DNA from 4 places in the Oleiphilus sp. HI0086 genome. Region 3 is predicted to be linked to each of the others. Evidence: predicted binding sites of a transcription regulator. Region 3 holds the regulator's gene; each other region holds the start of a gene.
The links. The regulator sigma-54, encoded in region 3, starts transcription at its own class of promoters, with help from an activator protein. The targets are predictions, from matches to a motif close to TGGCACNNNNNTTGCTNT.

Region 1 (5,661 bases), on a different contig from region 3:
ATACGCAGCGTCAAAGAAACGGACACTGCAAACGCCTTAGCCTAAGCTCTGCAATTATCTAGCCAACCCAAACAAGGAAGGCTATGAGCGAAATTCAGTACTAGATATTCAAGATAGTTTGCTGGATTGTATCGGCCGTCTCAATGGTCTTGGAGTTGGCCTGATAGTTACGCTGCGCAACAATCAGATTTACCAGCTCAGCAGATAAATCAACATTCGATTGCTCAACTGCAGAGGCCGTTAATAGACCCAAAGACGCCGTACCAGGCGCCCCGACAATCGGGTCACCCGAAGCAAAAGTCTGCACCCAAACACTATCGCCATCAGGTGATAAGCCTTCTACGTCATTGAAGTTAGCCAAAGCTGCCTGCCCTAGAACCAAAGACTCACCGTTGGAGAAACGAGACAGAATGACACCCGACTCATCGACATCCAGACCGACTAATCGACCTGTGGTATAACCATTCTGACTTAAGTCATTTACAGCAAACGGGCTACCAAACTGAGTAAACGATGATACATCTACCTCAAAGTTTGAGCTAGTTGGCGGCTGAGGAATCGGCAAAACCCCGCCATCCACAACATTCAAAGGTCGTGCCGCCCCATTTTGATTGCCTTGACTATCTAAAGGGTCCCAATTAGAAATCAAAACATCATCTGACAATGTTTCATTTAAAGTACCGTCATCGCGGAATACCAAATTATAAGTCGCTCGCGATGCATCTGTTCCAATTAATGGATCTCCAACATCCTGGTTATCCACCTGCACATGCATTTGCCAGGTATTTTCTCCCGACAACGAAGACTGCTGCTTAACGAAATACATGGTCAAAACATGAGAGTTACCAAGACTGTCAAAAATAGTCGTTGACGTCGCGTGGTTATAGGTACCAGGATCCGTTGGTGAAAATTGGTTATTAACAAAAGGCGCACCGGTAAAGTTGGTAATGACGGGCGTTGTGGCACTTAAGTTGGTCGCAACGACCCCCTCGTCAAGTACAATGCTAACTCCACCACCTACAGTCGCATTCAAAACGGCAGGAACAGCATCAGGGTCAAGCACTACCGGCGTCGCCGCGGCATCACTCCCAAGAACCTCAAAACTATCGCCCGAGACACCCGCAAAACCGAATACCAAGTTAGCTCCTTGATCCTGAATAATCTGCAAATCACCAGTAGCACTATCTATGACGGCGGTAACCCCCACCAACGCAGACGAGTTAATACGAGTTCCCAAGTCGGCCAATTGCAATGCATCTGTTGCACCGGCTGGCTGGAAACTAATTCCGTTTAAGCTAATACTCATATTTCCTGAGGCATTATCATATCCAGCTAAGGTTATTGTAGAGCTGGTACTAGCAGTCGCATCCACACCTTCTAAAAGCGAAAACTGAGATGCAATTGCCCCGGCAGTTGATTCCGCAGTCGTTGTAATGGTCTGCGACGTGCCATCCGGAAAGGTCACTTCGATATCCTGACTCGCATAGCCATTCACAATTCCTGCTTGTGCTACACCAACATCCGTTGCACCGTTCGAGTTAATCGTTGTGCCACTCTGAGTCAAAGCTTCTTCTGAAGAATCCAGATTCAAAGCTGCTTCGACATTAGTTGATCTTGATGGAGGCAGATCATTCGCATCAACAACCAGATCACCCAGAACTCCCGATACCGTCCCACCTTCATCAGCCTGAAAGCCCTGGACACGCATACCCGTGTTATTGACCATGAAACCATCTTTATCCACACCTAGCTGACCAGCACGCGAATATTTGGCCTCACCCTGATCACTAAGCACGAAAAAGCCATTTCCGGTAATTGCTAAGTCCAGGTTATTGTCAGTAAAGCTTACGTTACCCTGACCAAACATCTGTCGAATATTTTGTACTGCGACACCGTCTCCCGTTGAGGTAGCCCCCCTGCCGAAAAAACTATTGGAATAAACATCACCAAACTCGGCACGCGAACGCTTAAAACCAACAGTACTCGCGTTCGCAATGTTATTACCCGTAACTTCCAAGTCCGTGGAGGATGCTCTCAACCCACCTAATGCAACGTTAAACGGCATACTACACCTCTCTTCTGATTCTTTTTGTCGTAATGATTACAATTATTTCGCACGCCAGACACATACTCATGCCTAGTTAATCTCTCTAACATCTTCTAAAGGAATAGCGCCCATACCGGCTAAGTTAAGCGAAATGGCACCACCAGTCCCGATCGATACGCTACTCACATTGGCGGAAAGCAAGGTCGTAATTTGACTTACATCTCCTCCTTGATTCGATTCAGCAGCGATCGTGTAATTGTCATAGGGCATCTGCTCCCCCTTGCTATTTGTTCCATCCCACGAGAATGGTACAGAACCGGCAAGTTGTTGCCCCATATCCACCTGATTAACCAACTCACCAGAACCGTTAAAGATACTTACCTTTAATGAACCTGTACTGGCTTCAAGATCAACCAATCCACTAATTGTTCCGTCTGCCGCCATGGGAGCTTCAGTACCTGGCACCAAAACCGTTCGCCCAACCATTGCAGAAGCCTGCAAAGCCTGACTAGACTGATACTGGGTTGCAAAACTTTCTACTTGCGAACTTAGTTTCTGCATTTCTTCAAGAGAGCTAAACTCTGCTAACTGAGAAATGAACTCACCATTATCTTGAGGGTCCAGCGGGCTTTGATTCTCCATCTGGGCAATCATCAACTCCATAAACTCATTCTGACCTAGATCAGACGAACCTTGTGTTTTGGTCGTCGGTTCATAGCGGTAGTCTGATAAAGCATCAGCAGAAGACACCGTTGTATTTATATCTGTCATAAGATTTAGCCCCTTACTGACCTAGCGTTAACAAACGCTGCATCATTGTTTTTGCCGCATCCATTACATCAATATTGGTTTGAAAGCTTCGAGAAGCAGAAAGCATGTCAGCCATCTCTTCAACGACATTTACATTCGGGTACATCACATATCCCTGCTCATCAGCCAACGGGTGGTCAGGCTGGTAACGCATATCCAAAGGTGCATCACTTTCAACAATCCCTTTTACTTCAACACCTACCGACTCAGGCGTCTGCTGTAAGAAATCCCCACCAACTGCCTGGCGCATGGCATCTTCTTGGACAGCCGAAAAGATGGGCTTTCGGGCGCGATATACTTCATCAATACTACTTGCCGCACTGTCTGCATTAGCAATATTACTAGCAGTGGTATTCAAGCGAATAGATTGAGCAGCCATGCCGGATCCGGCAATATCAAAAATCTGACTAAGAGACATATTTATTCACCCCGAATCGCATTGGTTAGTGACTTGAACTTGCCATTCAAAAACTGGAAGCTGGATTGGTATTGCAAGGTATTCTTCATAAACTCTGCCATTTCTTCTTGGGTATCAACGGTATTACCGTCAACAGATGGCTGGCTGGGCGTTCGATAAAGCAACTCATTGCTTCCGCTCGAGTTAGCATGAGGCAAGTGCTGTCCGTTCGTGGTCGCCATCTCGAGAGACTTTGCGCCTCCCTGGCTAGCCATTTCATTACCCAGGACCGCTTTGAAGTCTATATCTCTTGCCTTAAATCCGGGTGTATCTGCATTAGCCAAGTTATTAGCCAACACCTCAGCACGGTTAACACGTAACTCCAGCGCTTGTTCGTGAATTCCTAATGCATTGCTGAATGAAATCGACATCGATACTCCCACTTGCTTCATCATAAAGTTTCTACGATTAGATAAAGCAATTGCGATGCCAACCAATAAATATTTTTTTAATACTTAAAAATCAAATACTTATGGTTTTATGGAGTTTTTTAGATCGGCAATTCCTATCCTTTTAGATTTGCCGTTTTTTGAGGGAACAAGCGAAGATATCACCTGGGTTGACCCAATTTATAGTCAGAGGAAAATCGCCTAGCACTACCATGGGACAAAGTAATCCTTACTAGCAACAGGCGCTAACTTTTTGGCTTCGGCAAGCGGTGTACCAATATATAAGAAGCCCACGATAGACTCCTCGAGCGATAAACCCAGGCCTTGCTTCACGTCGCCATTCAATGCCATTTCTCCGGTACGCCAAATACCACCAAAGCCCTGCGCCTGAAGCGCTAACAACATATAACCCACCGCAACGCCGCAGGACACAACCTGCTCTTCGAAAGGTACTTTAGGGTGTTCGATGTTTTTGGACACAGCAACGATGATCTTGGGTGCCCGAAGCGGCATTGAGCGGTATTTATTTTCTTGCGCTTCACTAAGCTTTCCCTCATTCGCTTCAGCAGCCTGACAAAACAAATCACCCAGACGATGTAACGAGTCCCCTTCGATCACAAGAAATCGCCATGGCTTTAAGCATTTATGGTCAGGCGTCCTAAGCGCTGCTTGAAAAACAGTTTCCATTTGATCAGGGCTTGGGGCAGGAGCACTCAAGCGAGGATGAGAAACCCTGGACTTCAATATTTCCAACACCGCATGAGAGCCCGCCTCATCAATTGTTTTATGCTCATTCATACCCGCGTATCTCCTGCTTTAATATAAGCTACCTAACCTGCACTATTCTTTTCAGGTGAACATAATGATATAACCACATTTAGATCACGAAACCTTAGTGCAAGCGCTATTTCCCAAGAACGAAATTAAAACAGTGTAAGCAAAATTTGTCTATATATAAGGGAACTGATAACCTTTGCTGCTTATCAGAGATGTATGAAAAAATGATCCCATTGAAAATATCTAATAAAAAATCGTCAACACAGAATAAGGCGACACAACACTCCACCGACAAAATAGATACGCCACCGTCAGTCATGCCCGCATACAACGGCAGGGTTTTGGCTTATTTGACGTCTAGTATCACGATGGCGGTCGGTGTTCTTGAAGGACATTTCCACGACTACTTGATCTGGTTTATTCCTGCGGCCATGTTATGGCCACACCTTCTTTACTTTGTTATTAGACATTTAAAGCTAGAGCAAAGCGCTGCAGCACGTGAGAACACACTACTAATAGATGGCGCTTTGGTCGGTGTCATTATTGTACTAATTGACTTCAGCCCGACGGCAACCATATTCAATATTCTCATGGCGAGTTTTAGCTTCATCGTCGTTGGAGGTATGTCGACCTGGCTCAAAGGCAACCTAATCTTACTTACCTCCACCATTATTTCCTCCATGATATTCGGCCTTGACTTCGCGCCTCACGCACCAATGATTGTCGATCTAGTGGCCGGTATTAGCGCTACAGTCTATGTCTCGGTTACTGCTTACTATACCCACCAACAAGCCGAAGCCTTACATAAGGCCAAGCACCAGATTCAGACACAAAGAGAGCAGTCTATATCGCTTTCTCACAAGCTTGCTAAATACCTATCTCCACAAGTCTGGCAGTCAATTTTTACCGGCGAACGTGACGTGCGCCTGGAAACACAGCGCAAGCGTCTATCTATCTTCTTCTCTGACATCAAAGGTTTTACAGAGCTGTCGGAAGAAATGGAACCCGAAGGTTTGACCGAGCTGCTGAACAACTACTTCAACGAAATGTCGCAAATCGCCTTAAAATACGGCGGCACAATCGATAAGTTTATTGGCGACAGTATTATGATTTTCTTTGGTGACCCAACCAGTCGTGGCGCTAAAGAAGATACGATGGCTTGTGTTTCCATGGCAATTGAG
Region 2 (5,661 bases), on a different contig from region 3:
TGGAAGCCACCTGAGTTCAGTGGAAATAGTATTCCTGCCATAAACAGAACGTCGTCTATTGCCGGTGAAAAACGGTGTTTTATTTTGTGCCCGGGCTCTCCTGTCCATTCAAACCAGGCCGAGCAGGGTACTACGCAACGGTGTAGTGCATAAGCAGAACTAAAGGTCTTCTTGGTGGCGACGGTTTCTGCCTGAGCGTTGAATATGGTGTGATGTGCCCAGTGAGGGTTGATCCCCCAGAGAGCAGGCGTTTGCGATAGCTTCTCATGCTGATAGTGAAGGCAGGCGACCTCTTGTGAAGGGCGTTGGTCATGATTGTTTATGGCATGAAAAAGTATATGAAATGCTTCGAATACGCCTGTATCGACGATGGCTTTGTCTACTTCAAATCTTCCACACATGTAAAGGAGCCTCTGCCTGAAACTAAGCTTATTACCTTATTGGAATATTATCATAGGCTGTGATGAAAAATTAACGAAAAGTCAGAGGCAAATTACTGATTCCCTTGATTTAGATCTGACCTTCAGCATATTTTTTAAAAAATGCAAAAGCAGTGTCCGGCGCTTCTTTAATAAATACGCCAAGCGTGAAGCCGTCCGGAGCGATCGAGGTGTGTTTGATCTCGCCCAGTACTTTGAACTCCATTTTCTTGCCATTGTAGAAAGCGGCAATTTGAAGTAGCACCAAAGCATCTTTTCGGAAGTCTACGGGGCTTACCAGTGAGGTTCCACGTTCAGAGATGTCTTTCGTTTTACATTGAACGACTTGTTTCTTGCGGGTTGTAATTGTTGCACGCCAATGGGCTGAACGCCTTGTGTATTGACGGCGCTCGGCTCCGTCATTCAAAGCTTCCGCCGTAATTTCCTGAGTGTTTTCAAGAGCTTCTGTAATCTTCTTTTTATCGGGCACTATGTGAAACTTCCTGGTCAGAGTTGGCGAGGAGTTAACAACAATAGTCTAGAGCTGCGGAAGTATCAATGTCTTGATAGTAATTATATGTGTCTTTTGTTGGCTGCTTTGACGCAAAAGGCGGGCATAAAAAAGCGCCTACAATGAGGCGCTTTTTAGTTTGTTTAACTCGAGATTAGTCGCGAGTAAACTCTGGGTAAGCTTCCATACCACACTCAGAGATATCAACACCTTCGTACTCTTCTTCGTCAGTTACTCGGATGCCCATGATTGCTTTAAGAACGCCCCAAACAATCAAGCTACATACGAATACCCAAACAAAGATCGTTAGTGCACCAACCAGCTGGCCAGCGAATGTAGCGTCAGCGTCTGATAGAAGTACTGCGAAGATACCCCATAGACCTACTACACCGTGTACCGAGATTGCACCAACAGGATCGTCAAGCTTAAGCTTATCAAGTGTTACGATTGAGAATACTACGATAACACCACCGATCGCACCAATGATCGTTGCTAGTAGTGGAGAAGGATCAGCAGGCTCTGCAGTGATCGCAACCAAACCTGCTAGTGCGCCGTTCAATGCCATTGTAAGGTCAGCCTTACCGAATAGAATACGTGCAACGATCAATGCAGCGATCAAACCACCTGCCGCAGCAGCGTTAGTGTTCAAGAATACGCTTGCTACTTCGTTAGCTACTTCGATACCACCCAGTTTAAGAGTAGAACCACCGTTGAAACCGAACCAGCCCATCCACAGGATGAATGTACCTAGCGTTGCTAGAGGAAGGTTCGCACCTGGGATAGCGTTAACCTGACCGTTAGCACCGTACTTGCCTTTACGAGCACCTAGCATGATAACACCAGCCAATGCTGCTGCAGCACCTGCCATGTGAACGATACCTGAACCAGCGTAATCGCTATAGCTACTGAGGTCGTACATACCGAACACAGAGTTACCACCCCAAGTCCAGCCACCTTCCATTGGGTAGATGAAACCCGTCATAACAACTGCGAATGCTAGGAAAGCCCAAAGCTTCATACGCTCAGCAACCGCACCCGATACGATAGACATTGCCGTTGCAACGAATACGACCTGGAAGAAGAAGTCAGAAGCGCCTGAGTAAACAGAGTCACCGCCGAAGCCGTTTTCAGCAGAATCTGCTAGAGCTTGAGCAACGTCTATAGTTGCAACGCTGTCAGTACCTGATAGGAAGAAGCCGCCGCCATACATGAACTCGTAACCACAGATTAGGTACATGGTGCATGATACTGCAAACAGTGCAACGTTCTTGGTTAGGATCTCAGTGGTGTTCTTGGCGCGAACCAAGCCTGCTTCCAGCATGGCAAAACCTGCTGCCATCCACATAACTAATGCGCCGCACACCAAGAAATAAAAGGTGTCCATTGCATACTGCAATTCATAAATGTTGTTCATTACGTTTTCCATAAGGAAATCTCCGTACTGTATTCTAAAAAATTAGTTGCTTAGTGATGAATGAGATTTAAACCGCATCAGTGCCGGTTTCACCGGTACGGATTCGAATAACTTGCTCAAGCGGTGAAATGAAAATTTTACCGTCACCAATTTTGCCGGTATTAGCTGCTTTGCTGATAGCTTCAACAACTTGGTCAACCAAGTCGGAACCAATGGCAACTTCAACTTTAACCTTAGGAAGAAAGTCAACAACGTACTCAGCGCCACGGTATAATTCCGTGTGACCTTTCTGACGGCCGAAACCTTTAACTTCAGTTACGGTAATACCTTGTACGCCAATTTCAGACAATGACTCACGTACATCGTCCAGCTTAAATGGTTTGATTATGGCAGTTACGAGTTTCATGGATATCTCCTGTGCTGTCGCTGCAATATTTACTAGTTAAAAAAATGTGTTTTAGTTCTTGTTTGCTATTCAAAATGAAAAACGAATCTCTCATTCGGAATAACAAATCTGATCGGTATATAGCAGGGGGTGTGCCAGTTTGAAAAAAAGCTTATATAACAGTTACATAAGATTAAGTGTTATTGTTGAGTGGTGGTTTTGTTGTGGTCTTGTGGTGCGGGCTTGGATTTGGCGCACCATAATGACGCAATATCTGATGCGGGTTGGCGGCGAGCGCATCTCTTTGGTGATTTTTATAGGGGGAGGATCTGATTATTTGAAAATAGATCTGTCCTTTTTAGGGTTGTGGGTTTCGCTGGCAGGGCGTGTTAGAATAGCTCTTTTGTTTGATGTAGAAAGAATGTCCCAGGCATTCCAAGGAGCGTTTGTTGCTTAGCCCTCAAGAAGTACTTAACACCATCCACGAACAGGTTAGTCAGATATTACCTGACGCCGGAAAGTCGGCTCAAGAGGATCTGACTGCGCAACTGAAAATTCTTATTAATGGTGTCATTTCCAAGCTGGATTTAGTCACTCGTGAGGAGTTTGAGACTCAGCAATTGGTGCTGGAAACAACACGCGCCAAATTGGAACAACTAGAAAAAGATTTTGCTGAATTAGAGAAAAAGTCAGCTTGATTTAATGACGAACAGATGGAACTTGTTCGTTCTTGCACTGTACTTATGCAGTGCTTGCACTACTGAGGGGCATAATGCTGCTGATCTAAAATGGCGCAATAGTTAATACAAAGCGTATTAATGAGGCGCTTTCCGGTCTACCTGATACAGCTCCTTACCTTCTTAAACAGATATGAACTTAGCAAAGGAATGCGATGTCGTTATCTATTATCTATACCCGGGCTCAGCTCGGTGTCGATGCACCTTTGGTGACAGTCGAAACTCATCTCTCAAATGGTTTGCCATCCCTAGCGATTGTTGGGCTTCCAGAAATGGCTGTTCGAGAGAGCAAAGAAAGGGTACGCAGTGCCTTAATCAACTCTGGCTTCGAATTTCCGAATCGGCGTGTGACCATTAACTTGGCGCCTGCAGACTTGCCTAAACAAGGGGGACGATATGATCTGGCAATTGCTATTGGAGTCCTGGCTGCGACAGGTCAAATAGACTCGGAAAAGCTTGGTGAAAGTGAGTTTATTGGTGAGCTGGCCTTAACCGGAGACTTGCGCCCGGTTGCCGGTGTATTACCCACGGCTATTGCCAGCGTAAAAGACGGCCGATGTTTATTTATCCCATATGGTAACGCTGATGAAGGGAAAATGGCTGGCAGCGATACAATTTTCCCCGCACGCCATTTGAGCGAAATTTGCCAGCACCTTAAATCACCCGGTGTTTTGCAAGCCCTTTCTTATGAAGAAATGATTTTGGAAGACGAAAAGCAGCCGGATATGGCTGATATTAAGGGTCAGTTCCAAGCGAGACGTGCTTTGGAGTTGGCAGCAGCTGGACGCCATAACCTATTATTCTACGGCCCTCCAGGGACAGGCAAGAGCATGCTGTCCTCTCGCCTGCCAAGTATTCTGCCACGCTTAAGCAATGCTCAGGCAGTGGAGGTGGCCTCAATCTATTCGCTGGCGGGTATTCCCAGAAAACCGGGCTTGATGATGCAAGCGCCTTTTCGTTCTCCTCACCATACAGCTTCTTCCGTATCGCTCGTTGGTGGTGGCGCACAGCCAAAGCCTGGTGAAATATCCTTATCCCATTATGGTGTATTGTTTTTGGATGAGTTGCCAGAGTATGCACGCTCGGTGCTTGAAGTACTTCGGGAGCCGATTGAAAGTGGGGAGATCAGAATTTCCCGAGCCAGTGCGAGCCTGACATTTCCGGCAGACTTTCAGTTAATTGCAGCAATGAACCCATGCCCTTGTGGCTATAGCGGCCACCCTACAGTGAGTTGTACTGATACCCCCCAGCAGATAAGTAACTATCGGCGGAAGTTGTCGGGCCCCTTATTGGATCGCTTCGATTTGCATGTCGAAGTGGCGAGTCAACCTGCATCGGTTTTACTTGGCAAAGCTCAGGCTAGTGAGTCTTCGAATGAGGTACTGGCTCGCGTGAGCAAAGCCCGAGACGCGCAAATCACCAGGCAGGGCAAGCTTAATAGTGCGCTTGAGGGTGGGGAGATTGCAGAACATTGTGCCATGCAAGACGATATGCGCACTTTTCTGGAGTCCGCCATGGATAGGATGGCTTTGTCGGCAAGGGCGGCTCACCGGATTCTTAAAGTCGCGCGTACTTTGGCAGATTTACAGGAAAGTGAGAGTATTCAAATGCTTCATTTAAGTGAAGCTTTGGCTTACCGGGGTTTGGATAGAAAGTCTGGTAGCTGAGTGCTATGTAAAGAAAAGTCTTTAAAGCTTATGGCGTACAGCTGTGACTTCCATCGCTTTATGAAATTGGCTAAGATGATGGCCTAAACTTACGCATCATAAATAAATAGCCACTTTTGAATGCGTGGTGAAGTGAGCGAAACTGCTGAAGGGAAGTTGAGGAATAGCTAATGATAAAAGCTGCGTTTCTAGTTTATGACCGCGCACTCTTTTCAGGGATAACCAGGCCCTATGAAATTCTGAAGGCCGCTAATGCAATGGCGCGCATGGCGCGGGAATCCAGGCCGCTTGAGCTGCATATGGTTAAGCTCGAAGATAAACAGCCTCAGGTTGCTGGCGATATTCCTTTAAATATCGAAGAGCGTATTGAATCTCTTGGTCATATGGACTGGATCTTTATTCCACCAAATTGGAGAGATCCGGTACATTTATTGAAACGTTATCCCAAGTTGCCAGAGATGTTAAGGCAGCGCTATGAGGAAGGGACTAACTTTATTGCCACAGGGGCCGGTGCCTATTTCTTGGCAG
Region 3 (5,661 bases):
ACTAGCTCGTCTTTACGACTAACAACCAACAATTTGTCAGTCATTTCTGGTAAGGAACGGTGTCTTCTTAAGTAACGCAACACAACGTCAATAGTGATACCGGGGCGGATGGTGACGGTATCTGTATTCATTAAGCCGCCGGCAGTGTCCTCGTGATATGAGAGGACTTCCTCGACACGGGCACGGTCTTGCGTGTCCATTGACTCAAGGACTTCAGCTGATACATTGTCAGGTAGCTGCTGAAGTATGTCGGCGAGATCATCTGTATCGAGGTCTTCTGTGAAGTTTACGACTTCCTGAGCATTTAACTTGCTGAGGAAGTGCGCCTGTATGTCTTCAGAGAGATCTTGTAGGACTTCACCTTTTAAATCGTCATTCAGCAAGCGCCATATTAGTGCTCGCTCTCGCGGTGGAGAGGATTCAATTAGGTGTGCAATATCACTTGCGTTTAGCCCCTTGTTCACAACCCTTTCAATTTGCCGGATAGAGCCGCTTTCGATTACTTCATTTACACTATGAAGTTTCTCTTTAGCGCTTTTGTTTGAAAATTGGCTAGGCATGGAACACGTTGATCTCTAGTTAACTGCTAAGTGATAAAACAGATAAGCCTGGTGAAGTGATGATTACAATTAGACCTATATAGATAGCTTAAACGTTTGCTTAAGTATAGCGCATGAATTGACACTTCGACAGTCAGAATAATCCAATAAACAGAGCCTTAGTTTGCTTTTATAAAGTGAGTTCTAGTTTATTGGAGCTGATAAGAGTGGGGGGCTTGAAATTTAGTGAGCGCTTATTCGCCTTCTCCAAACCTATCATTGATCAAGTCTTTGATCGCTGTCATTGCTTCTTCCTGATCCGCACCTTCGCAGCTGATTTCAACAAAAGATCCGCAGCTTGCGGCGAGCATCATCACAGACATAATGCTTTTACCATCGACTTCTCGGCCATCCTTTGCGATTTTAATACTGCTTTCAAAGCGTGTTGCAGTACCGACAAATTTAGCGGCTGCACGGGCATGGAGACCAAGTTTGTTAATAATTTCGATTTGTTCTGAAAGCATGGATGTTCTACTAAGCTAATGAAAAGAGGGTAGTTTATTACGTTTTGTGAGGTGAAGGTAGCTCTTTGTGGCGAATTTGGACATTATCAAATTGCGACTTGAAGTGCGCACCAAGCTGTTCGCTAATATAGACCGATCTGTGATGGCCGCCGGTACAGCCGATCGCGATAGTCATGTAGCTACGGTTTGATGCTTTGAATTGAGGAAGCCATTTACTGAGAAAGTTAATGATATCTTCCTTCATTAGTATGGATTCGGGTTGGGCGTTCATGAAGTCTACGACGGGCTTATCTAATCCACTAAAAGTACGAAGGTTTGGGTCCCAGTATGGGTTTGGCAAACAGCGAACGTCGAATACGTAATCTGCATCGCTAGGAACACCATTTTTGAAACCAAATGATTGAAAGAGTATGGCGAGCTCTTGCTCTCGTTTGCCTGTCACTCTAAGTTTTATGAGGTCTCTTAACTCGTATAGGGTTAGTTTCGTAGTGTCGACAGTCAGGTCAGCTTTTAGTGCCAGCTGGTCGAGAAGCGTTCTTTCGGTTTCAATCGCTTCGGTGAGTGAGTGTGTTGTGCTGCTAAGTGGGTGTTTGCGTCGAGTATCGTGAAAGCGCTTTAGGAGCGTCTCACTTTGTGCGTCAAGAAAAATGATATCGACATCAATCTCCATCTGCTTTAGCTTCTCGTAAACTTGGGGGAATGCTTCTATTCCACCCTGCAGATTTCTAGCATCGATACTGATCGAAACGTTACTTAACCTTGTATCTTTACCTTGTAGTGATTGTTTACCAAGGTTTAGTAAAAGCCCAACCGGTAAATTATCAATGCAGTAATACCCCATGTCTTCAAGGACGTGAAGGGCCGTGCTTTTTCCGGAACCGGATCTGCCACTGACAATAACGAGCTTCATAAGAAGTTCCTAGCAATTTTGAGCTTCTAAGGTTTGTAGGTCTTAAGCAATTATTTTCTGATAAAGTTCAGTGCCTGTAGCAGATTCCCTTAAACTATCGCAAAAAGCAGTGTTGTTGAACTTCTCTGCAATTTGACTTAAAAGATCCAGGTGCTCGCTCGTCGCCTCGGAGGGGACAAGTAAAACGAAAAGAATATCAACGTCTTCGTTATCTATCGAGTCAAAAGGTATCTTTTTTTCAAGTGTAAATAGACAACCAATAACTTGTTTGCAGTTTTCCAGTCTGCTGTGGGGAATGGCAATTCCTTGCCCAACTCCCGTGCTTCCCAGTCGTTCACGAGAAATAAGGTTGTCAAATATTTCAGTTTCATCAAGATGAGGAAATTGTTTTGAGACCAGGTGTGCAGCCTGTTGAAGAACTTTTTTCTTGCTACCACCGGGCAAACCGCGTTGGGTTAGCTCCGGTGACAAGATGGCCTCGATAGTAATTTTATTTTCAGACATTTTTCGACTCTAAAGATCGCTAATAACTAGCGTGCTGCTGCGCCGTGTGCGCGGTCAACTTTCTTTTCCTTGTGCTTAAGAATTTGACGGTCTAGCTTATCAACTAGCTGGTCGATAGCGGCATACATGTCGTCGTTCTCGGCGTGGCCGTGGATATCTGCACCAGCGATATGTAGCGTTGATTCAGCAATATGTGCTTGTTTCGATACAGAAAGGGTTACCTGTACGTTGCTAATGCCGCCAATATGGCGCTCTAGCTTTTGCAATTTGGTTTTCACATATTCTTTAAGTGCATCAGTTAAATCTACATGATGGCCAGTGATATTTAATTGCATAGTATTCTCCTATCATCGTTATTTTTAGCGAGAGTTGAATATTGACTCACTTTTCGCTTATCAAATCAACTTGCTGCAGGCAGCAAGTTATCAAATATTGTATTAAACCAATCTTTTTCTTTCGTTCGATGGGGGGATCGACATCGCTTCGCGGTATTTTGCGATAGTGCGGCGGGCGACGTTAATTCCTTGCTCTTTCAACAAGTCGGCAATCTTGCTATCGCTAAGAGGTTTTTTAGGGTTTTCTGCTGATATTAACTTCTTAATAATTGCGCGAATCGCTGTTGACGAGCACTCTCCGCCAGTAGTTGTGCTGACGTGGCTTGAGAAAAAGTATTTGAGTTCAAATATGCCTCGTGGCGTATGCATGTACTTTTGTGTTGTCACACGAGATATGGTGGACTCATGCATTTCTACCGCTTCAGCAATATCATGTAAAATCAGCGGCTTCATCGCTTCATCACCATAGTCAAGGAAGCCTTGTTGGTGAGCTACTATCTTACTTGCCACTTTTAGAAGCGTCTCGTTACGACTTTGTAGGCTTTTAATAAACCACTTTGCTTCTTGAAGTTGATCCTTCATAAAGGTGTTGTCGTTACTGGAGTCAGCTCTCTTTATAAACGAAGCATAATTTGCATTGACCCTTATTTTTGGCGCAATCTCTGGGTTGAGCTCAACTTTCCAGCGTCCTTTTTCTTTCTTTACGACGACATCTGGCACAATGTACTCAGGCTCGGAAGAAGCAATGGATTCACCTGGTTTAGGGTTCAAAGACTGAATTAGAGAGATAACCTCTTTCAGTTCATGCTCTTTAAGGCGGCTGCGTCGCATTAGTTGAGCGTAGTCTCTTGATCCTAATAAGTTCAGGTAGTGGCTGATTACAAGCTTTGCTTGTGGTAGCCAGGGCGTATCTTTTGGTAGCTGGCGTAACTGTAGCAGCAAACAGTCGGGCAGGTCTTTGGCAAATACCCCAGGTGGATCAAAGTGCTGCACGCGTTTTAAGACGGCTTCAACTTCATCTAATTCAACCGGGTCTTCGTCATCTGAGTTGTGCAGCCCCTCGTGTATCTCTTCAACGGTATTCGTTAGGTAGCCGTCTGTATCAGTTGCGTCGATTAATGACATCGCAATGTATCGGTCGCGATCAGACATGGGGGTAAGGTTAAGTTGCCAATCTAGATGATCTGCAAGAGACTCGGTAGCAGCGTTTCTTTGTTCGAAGGCATTGTTGTCATCTTCGGGAGCGGGACCACTGGGCGCATTGTTTGTATATATGTCATCCCAAGCCGTATCAACAGGCAGATCTTCCGGTATAGTATCTGACCACTCTTCACTAGGCGTGTCGGCTTCATTGCTAGCAGGTGCTTCGCTCGAACTGGTGTCTGTACTACTGCTTTGTTGGTTGTCCTGAGAGGCGTACTCGTTGCCATCATTTTGATGACTTTCATTCTGATTTTCTTGTTTATCACTTGTATTTCCAGGCTCGTTGTTATCGTCCTGGAGTTCGAGCATAGGATTAGATTCCAATGCTTCTTGTATTTCGTTTTGAAGGTCAAGAGTCGACAATTGTAGCAAGCGGATTGCTTGCTGCAATTGAGGTGTCATTGTCAGTTGTTGACCGAGCTTTAATTGGAGAGAAACCTTCATGTTCATGAGGATGTCACCAACTTAAGACTTAAATTTTGAATCATGTATTGTCGCTTATTATATTTTGCGGAAATGGTCGCTGTGAATAAACGTATTTATATTTACTTCATTTACACAAGTGTAGTGCGAAGATAGCAAAGTGTGAAACAAATAAAAGTATATTTACGTTACCAGCCTACAAATAATTGTTTTAGATCAAGTTATCGTCTTGTTGACGTGAAAATTGCATGCTACTCATTTCTAAGCTGAAAGTCATGCTTAATTGTTTGTATATGCTGTTCGAATCGAATGCTATGAACTAGCCACTGGCTTATAATTTGAATTGATTGCCCAAGTAGACTTGTTTGACCTTTTCATTATTCAGAATGTCTTCAGCACTTCCTGAAGCAATGATATGGCCATCACCAACAATATAGGCTTTTTCACAAATATCCAGCGTTTCTCTAACGTTGTGATCGGTTATGAGTACGCCGATATTTTTACTTTTAAGGTGAGAGACGATTGACTTGATGTCGTTGACCGATATTGGGTCGACACCTGCGAAGGGCTCATCGAGTAGAATGAAGTCAGGCTCCATTGCTAAAGCTCTGGCTATTTCCACTCGCCTACGTTCACCGCCTGACAAGGCCATGCCAAGACTATCTTTGATGTGAGTGATGTGAAACTCTTCGAGTAAGGCTTCCATTCTTTGTCGCCTTTCGCTGCGAGAAAGATCTTTTCTAATCTCTAGTACCGCCAGGATATTGTCTCGAACACTTAACTTTCTAAATATTGAAGCTTCCTGGGGCAGGTAGCCGACACCGTTTCGTGCCCTATCATGCATAGCCATGGATGATAGGTCGGTATCATTAACTGATATCTTGCCTTTATCATGCTTAACCAGGCCTACAATCATATAGAAACAAGTGGTCTTACCAGCACCGTTAGGGCCGAGCAGCCCGATCACTTCACCGCTGTTGATAGTCAGGGAAACATCTTTAACTATTTGGCGTTTATCATAGGCCTTGGCTAGGTTTTCTGCTTTTAAAGTTTTCATTGTTGCTCAGGTCTATTGCTTTTGCTCGGCACCGGACTCGGCATTTGGAGCAGGTTCGAGTGGCAGTTTGTTTTCGTTTTCTGGAGAACCTTTTATTAGTGGCACTTCAGTATTTTCCGATGCGGTCTCGGCATTAGGGTAGTAATGAATTTTAACTCGAGACCCT
Region 4 (5,661 bases), on a different contig from region 3:
CTAAGACATTAGAAGAGCAGCAGTCGACTATTCTTGCTGAAATGACGGTTGTGCAAGGTAAGCCTGTCGATATTGGCGGTTACTACCATCCTGATGTGGCGAAAGCGACTAAGGCGATGAGACCAAGTGATACCTTTAATTCAGCGCTTGATAATTTGTAAGCGTATCTGAGTGAAAAAAAACCGAACCGGCTCAGGCCGGTTTTTTTATGCCCAGAGTTTCATAGATAAATGACTGGAAGGTACTATCGATTGTAGTGTTGAGCGTTCTTATAGGTCTTTGGGTCAAGCGTAGGGTAGCTCTTCACTGTCATGAAGGCACCAATTTGGTAAGTCTTGATTGAGGTACCTAGGTTTACGCTGGATTTTTGGGCAGATTGTTTGTATGCAGGTTGTTCAAATAGTGCACAATGAGTTGGTGTGCTCCTTGGTAAAGCTGTTTCATGTGATAGCTTAGGTTTTGCGAGCGTAATATGGTGCGAGAAGTAAAAGGTAGTCTTTCTATTGCTTCAGAATGGTGCGTTTTGGCTGGAGGATATGTTGGAATCTGTCTGTGCGCAAGTCGTTTGTGTAATTATCTGTTTTTATCTTGTTGAAAGTAAAGAAAAAAATCTTAGTTGGATCGACTTTTGATTATGGTGGCCTAGTTTTCATTCAATCTATTTAAGGAACCCCGCATGTCTGAAGCTCGATTAAGGTTATTGGATTTTTCCAGTCGACCGACACAAATATTGCACTTTACCTGGTTTGCATTCTTTTTGACCTTCGTGATGTGGTTCAGTCATGCGCCAATGAAGCCTTTCATTATGGCAGCATTTGATATGAGTAATGCCCAGTGGAAGGCGTTATTGATCCTTAACGTTGCACTTACTATACCAGCGCGTATTGTTGTCGGGATGTTGGTGGATAAGTTTGGGCCGCGCGCTGTTTATAGCTTGTTGTTGATGGTGTCGGCGTTTCTTTGTTGGGGTTTTGCTCTAGCTCAAACTTATGAGCAGTTAGCCTTATTCCGTTTCTTGTGTGGCTTTATTGGTGCGGGTTTTGTTATCGGTATTCGTATGGTGGGAGAATGGTTCCCTGCGAAGACGGTTGGCTTAGCAGAAGGTGTATATGGTGGCTGGGGTAACTTCGGTTCGGCAGCTGCAGCATGGACTCTTCCAGCGGTAGCAGCTTACGTATATGGTGGTGATGATGGTTGGAGATATGCTATCGCAACAACAGGTGTTGTTGCTTTTGTTTATAGCATGATCTTTTACAAAAATGTTCGTAATACACCGAAAGGTTCGACTTACTTTAAGCCAAAGAAATCGGGTGGTTTGGAAGTAAGTAATAAGCGTGATTTCTGGTTCTATATCGCGATGAATGTGCCTATGTATATTGCCTTGGCTGTTTTGACATGGAAGCTATCTCCAGCGGGTGTAAGTCTACTATCGGCAACAACAGCAAACATTTTATGGGGGGTGCTCGCTGGTCTGTTTGCTTTCCAAATGCACTCAATCTATCAAGTGAACAAAGAACATTTACATACTTCTCTACCAGAAAACGACCAGTATAAGTTTAAGCAGGTGGCTATTCTTGATTGGGCTTATTTCGTTACCTTTGGTTCAGAATTAGCTGTTGTGTCAATGTTGCCAGCATTCTTCATGGAAACCTTTGATCTAACACCTGTTATGGCTGGTTTGTTGGGTGGTGCATTTGCATTGATGAATTTGGCGGCGCGTCCTACCGGTGGATATTTATCAGATAAGTTTGGTCGTAAGAAAACCTTAACTATTCTGATTGCTGGTTTGACGGTCGGTTACTTGATTCTGTCCCTAGTTGATAGCACCTGGATGATTCCATTGGCTGTTGCGGCAGTGTTGCTTTGTTCGTTCTTTGTTCAGTCTGGTGAAGGTGCAGTGTTCGCTATGGTGCCACTGGTTAAGCGGCGTATGACTGGCCAAATTGCAGGTATGGTTGGCGCCTATGGCAACGTGGGTGGCGTGACCTTCCTGACGGTCTATTCTTTTGTTGATGCATCGACCTTCTTTATGGTGATTGCAGGTGCTGCGGTGGCTTGCTTGGCTCTGGTTCAGTTCTTGGATGAGCCTAAAGGTCATATGCATGAAGTATTACCTGATGGCACTGTTCAAATGATCGAGGTTAGCTAGGTTTAGCTAGGACTTGATTGCGAGCCTGTACTTTTGACAGGCTCGCTCCTTTTTATACCCTCTATTTTTTACCATTTAATATTTATCAGACCTATGCCAGAAGGGAATGAGTATTTCATACTTAGTTGTGTCTGAATTTATGAATAAGGTGGTGTCGTATGACTAGAGCTGTTATCTCAAATACAGGGCTCTCTCAAAAAGAACGCGCACTGTTAATTGATCCCTTGGATTCAAGAGCTGCGTTGTTACGCAGAGCTCTTCGCGAAAACGCTTATCCGATAATCGAGACTGTCACAGATGCTTGTCTTATGCTGGAGAAAGCAGAGGAGCATCAGCCTGATATTCTTGTGGTGGGCATGGACTTGCCCGACGAAGACACTTTACAGCAACTGGTCGAACTTCGAGAGCGCATGCCGCTTCCCGTCATTGTTTTCTCAGAAAAGGATGCGCCGCCGCTGGTTCAGAAGGTGGTGAAGGCCGGTGTCAGTGCTTTTATTGTGGATGATATACAGCCACAGCGCTTGCCTTCAATTATTAATATCGCAGTAGCTCGTTTTCATGAGCAGCAAGGTTTAATAAAGGAATTAAACACGACAAAAACCAAATTGGCCGAAAGAAAGACCTTAGAGAAGGCTAAAGGTTTGTTGATGAAACAGAAGGGCCTGAGTGAAGATGAGGCATATACCTCTCTTAGAAAGTTGGCGATGGATAAGGGGCAGCCGATTGTGAAAGTGGCTGAAAGCATTATTGATGTGTTTTCCTTATTGGGTGATGTCGAGTAGCCCTAAAGCAAGTCGTTAGTAAGTGCTTGGTGCACTGAAATGGGTCGTATTTCTGCGTGATATTGTCAAGTAGTTGATATATAAGGGATAAAAAGTTGGCACGGCTTGTGCTTTAACTAGTATATCTACGAACGCAAGGCGTTCATGAAACAAAACATAATGTCTTTCTATCAACGGCGATCAGAAAGACATCAAACAAGATCGCAATGGCGCGGTCAGGTTTGAACGAGCAAAGGTGCTCATCAGTTAGTGGTCTCATTAGAGGCGACTAATCGGTGGGCGCCTTTTTTTTTGGATTTTTTGAAAGTTTATTATTGATTCATTGATATAAAGGAAGCGTTTTATGAAGTGGTTTAAATCGTTAAAAACGGCAACGATGACAACAGTAATCAGCGCAAGTGTCGCAGTTGGTATGACTAGCGGCGCGGCGCATGCAGAGAAATTAGGCTATCCGGAAAAAGAGGAGTTAACTTTCGGTTTTATCAAACTAACAGACATGGCGCCAATAGCTGTCGCCTATGAAAACGGTTACTTTGAGGATGAAGGCCTGTACGTCAAAATTGAAGCTCAAGCTAACTGGAAGGTCTTGCTTGATGGCGTAATTGACGGTCGCTTGGATGGTGCACATATGCTAGCGGGACAGCCTATTGCAGCGACGATGGGTTATGGAACTAAAGCTCATATCATTACGCCTTTCTCAATGGATTTGAATGGTAATGCGATCACCGTTTCAAATGATATTTGGGAACAGATGAAGCCAAATATTCCAAAGATGGCTGATGGAAAACCTGTTCACCCAATTAAAGCTGATGCGCTGAAGCCAGTTGTCGAGAAGTACAAGGAAGATGGAAAGCCTTTTAACATGGGGATGGTATTCCCGGTTTCGACTCATAACTATGAGCTAAGATACTGGTTAGCAGCGGGCGGTATTCACCCTGGCTACTACGCGCCTCATAAGGGTGACACGACAGGTAAGATCGATGCAGATGCCTTGCTATCAGTAACACCTCCACCACAAATGCCGTCTACCTTGGAAGCCGGCACGATCTATGGCTACTGTGTAGGTGAGCCTTGGAACCAGCAGGCCGTATTCAAAGGTATCGGTGTGCCAGTAGTGACTGATTACGAGATCTGGAAAGACAACCCAGAGAAAGTATTTGGTATTACTAAAGAATTTGCTGAGAAATACCCGAATACGACAGTTCGTTTAACGCGAGCGATGATTCGTGCAGCGATGTGGTTAGATGCTAACAACAATGCTAACCGTCCAGCAGCGGTTAAGATCTTGTCACAACCTAACTATGTTGGTGCTGACTATGACGTTATTGCAAACAGTATGACGGGTACTTTTGAGTACGAGAAAGGCGATAAGCGTTCAGTACCAGACTTCAACGTATTCTTCCGTTATAACGCGACTTACCCATACTACTCAGATGCTATCTGGTATCTAACGCAAATGCGTCGTTGGGGTCAGATCTCTGAAGATAAGAGCGACGAGTGGTACAAAGATTTGGCGAAGAAAGTATATCGTCCTGATATCTATGCACGTGCGGCGCAGTCTTTGATCAAAGAAGGTAAAGCGAAAGCGGCTGACTTCCCAGACTTCTCTACTGAAGATGGCTACCGTGACCCACAAACGCACTTTATCGATAACATTGTTTATGACGGTACACAACCAAACAAGTATATCGAGAAGTTCTCAATTGGTCTGAAATCAGGCGACAAGATCTAAAGAGTATTACATATGTCGGACGACAAATGCTGGCCTGAACCAGGGTTTGTTGTCTGACTGCTGATAACGAAGTTTGTCTAAGAAAGATTTATCTTGATCGGCTCTCAATGTTTGTTAGAACGAGAGTCGTCAGTTAACTGAAGTAGCTTTAAGCAGGAGCAGAAGATTATGTCAACGGCGACATCTCTTAAGGACGATATAGAACAACCAATTGTTTGGTTGGATAAGGTATTAGAGTTTGGTGCGATGGCAGCGAAGACTCTGGCAATACCCATGGCAGGTATTGCGGTATTTCTCATTATTTGGGCGGCAGCCGCACAGAGTGTTAAAACTTCTTTGGGGCAGTTTCCGGGTCCCGCGATGGTAATGGAGCAGTTCGTCTCTTTATATGATGAGCACGTTTCCGAGCGGACTAAAGAGCAAGCCTTCTACGAAAGGCAAGAGAAAAGAAATGCGGCACGAGTGGCTGAAGATCCATCTTATGTGCCTAAAATCAGAGCGTATACCGGGAAAGAAACTTTCCTCGATCAGATCTTTACCAGCTTAAAGACGGTCGCTTCTGGCTTCTTATTGGCTGCAGCGATAGCGATTCCCCTAGGCATTGCCATTGGCCTGAATAAAACACTGAACTCGGCTGTTAACCCGATTATTCAGGTGTTCAAACCTGTTTCTCCTTTGGCTTGGTTACCCTTGGTGACAATCTTGGTGAGTGCACTCTACGTCTCGTCAGATCCACTGGTAGCCAAGTCCTTTATTGTTTCGATGATCACCGTAACACTTTGCTGCTTATGGCCAATGGTGATCAATACGTCAGTGGGTGTTGCATCCATTGATGATAACTTGGTCAACGTAAGTAAGGTGTTGCGATTACCTGCTCTGAAACATGTTCAGAAAATTGTTTTACCTGCATCAGTACCGATGATCTTTACCGGAATGCGCTTGTCCTTAAGTATCGCATGGATGGTGTTGATCGCCGCAGAAATGTTGGCCCAAAACCC

Region 1: flgB (flagellar basal body rod protein FlgB) is a predicted target of sigma-54. The motif match lies at 3,729-3,746, and genes of this name have one in related genera.
Region 2: glnK (P-II family nitrogen regulator) is a predicted target of sigma-54. The motif match lies at 2,870-2,887, and genes of this name have one in related genera.
Region 4: A3756_RS09950 (CmpA/NrtA family ABC transporter substrate-binding protein) is a predicted target of sigma-54. The motif match lies at 3,028-3,045, and genes of this name have one in related genera.

The regions. Positions count from the first base shown of each region.
Region 1 covers NZ_LWFZ01000651.1:7,975-13,635, forward strand. The annotation lists gene A3756_RS09045 (flagellar hook-basal body complex protein) at 101-2,065, opposite strand; gene A3756_RS09050 (flagellar hook assembly protein FlgD) at 2,138-2,818, opposite strand; gene flgC (flagellar basal body rod protein FlgC) at 2,832-3,275, opposite strand; gene flgB (flagellar basal body rod protein FlgB) at 3,278-3,685, opposite strand; gene A3756_RS09065 (nitroreductase family protein) at 3,911-4,501, opposite strand; gene A3756_RS09070 (adenylate/guanylate cyclase domain-containing protein) at 4,705-5,661, shown strand, end outside.
Region 2 covers NZ_LWFZ01000962.1:3,858-9,518, reverse strand. The annotation lists partial or broken gene A3756_RS17270 (SOS response-associated peptidase family protein) at 1-401, opposite strand, end outside; gene A3756_RS17265 (PilZ domain-containing protein) at 511-909, opposite strand; gene A3756_RS17260 (ammonium transporter) at 1,085-2,344, opposite strand; gene glnK (P-II family nitrogen regulator) at 2,412-2,750, opposite strand; gene A3756_RS17250 (hypothetical protein) at 2,890-3,186, shown strand; gene A3756_RS17245 (accessory factor UbiK family protein) at 3,179-3,427, shown strand; gene A3756_RS17240 (YifB family Mg chelatase-like AAA ATPase) at 3,622-5,133, shown strand; gene A3756_RS17235 (GlxA family transcriptional regulator) at 5,304-5,661, shown strand, end outside.
Region 3 covers NZ_LWFZ01000918.1:4,706-10,366, reverse strand. The annotation lists gene mgtE (magnesium transporter) at 1-560, opposite strand, end outside; gene A3756_RS16575 (HPr family phosphocarrier protein) at 794-1,063, opposite strand; gene rapZ (RNase adapter RapZ) at 1,101-1,973, opposite strand; gene ptsN (PTS IIA-like nitrogen regulatory protein PtsN) at 2,016-2,477, opposite strand; gene raiA (ribosome-associated translation inhibitor RaiA) at 2,504-2,812, opposite strand; gene A3756_RS16555 (RNA polymerase factor sigma-54) at 2,915-4,459, opposite strand; gene lptB (LPS export ABC transporter ATP-binding protein) at 4,770-5,495, opposite strand; gene lptA (lipopolysaccharide transport periplasmic protein LptA) at 5,508-5,661, opposite strand, start outside.
Region 4 covers NZ_LWFZ01000673.1:1,258-6,918, forward strand. The annotation lists partial or broken gene A3756_RS09935 (NADP-dependent isocitrate dehydrogenase) at 1-161, shown strand, start outside; gene A3756_RS09940 (NarK family nitrate/nitrite MFS transporter) at 677-2,149, shown strand; gene A3756_RS09945 (ANTAR domain-containing response regulator) at 2,308-2,931, shown strand; gene A3756_RS09950 (CmpA/NrtA family ABC transporter substrate-binding protein) at 3,308-4,663, shown strand; gene A3756_RS09955 (ABC transporter permease) at 4,910-5,661, shown strand, end outside.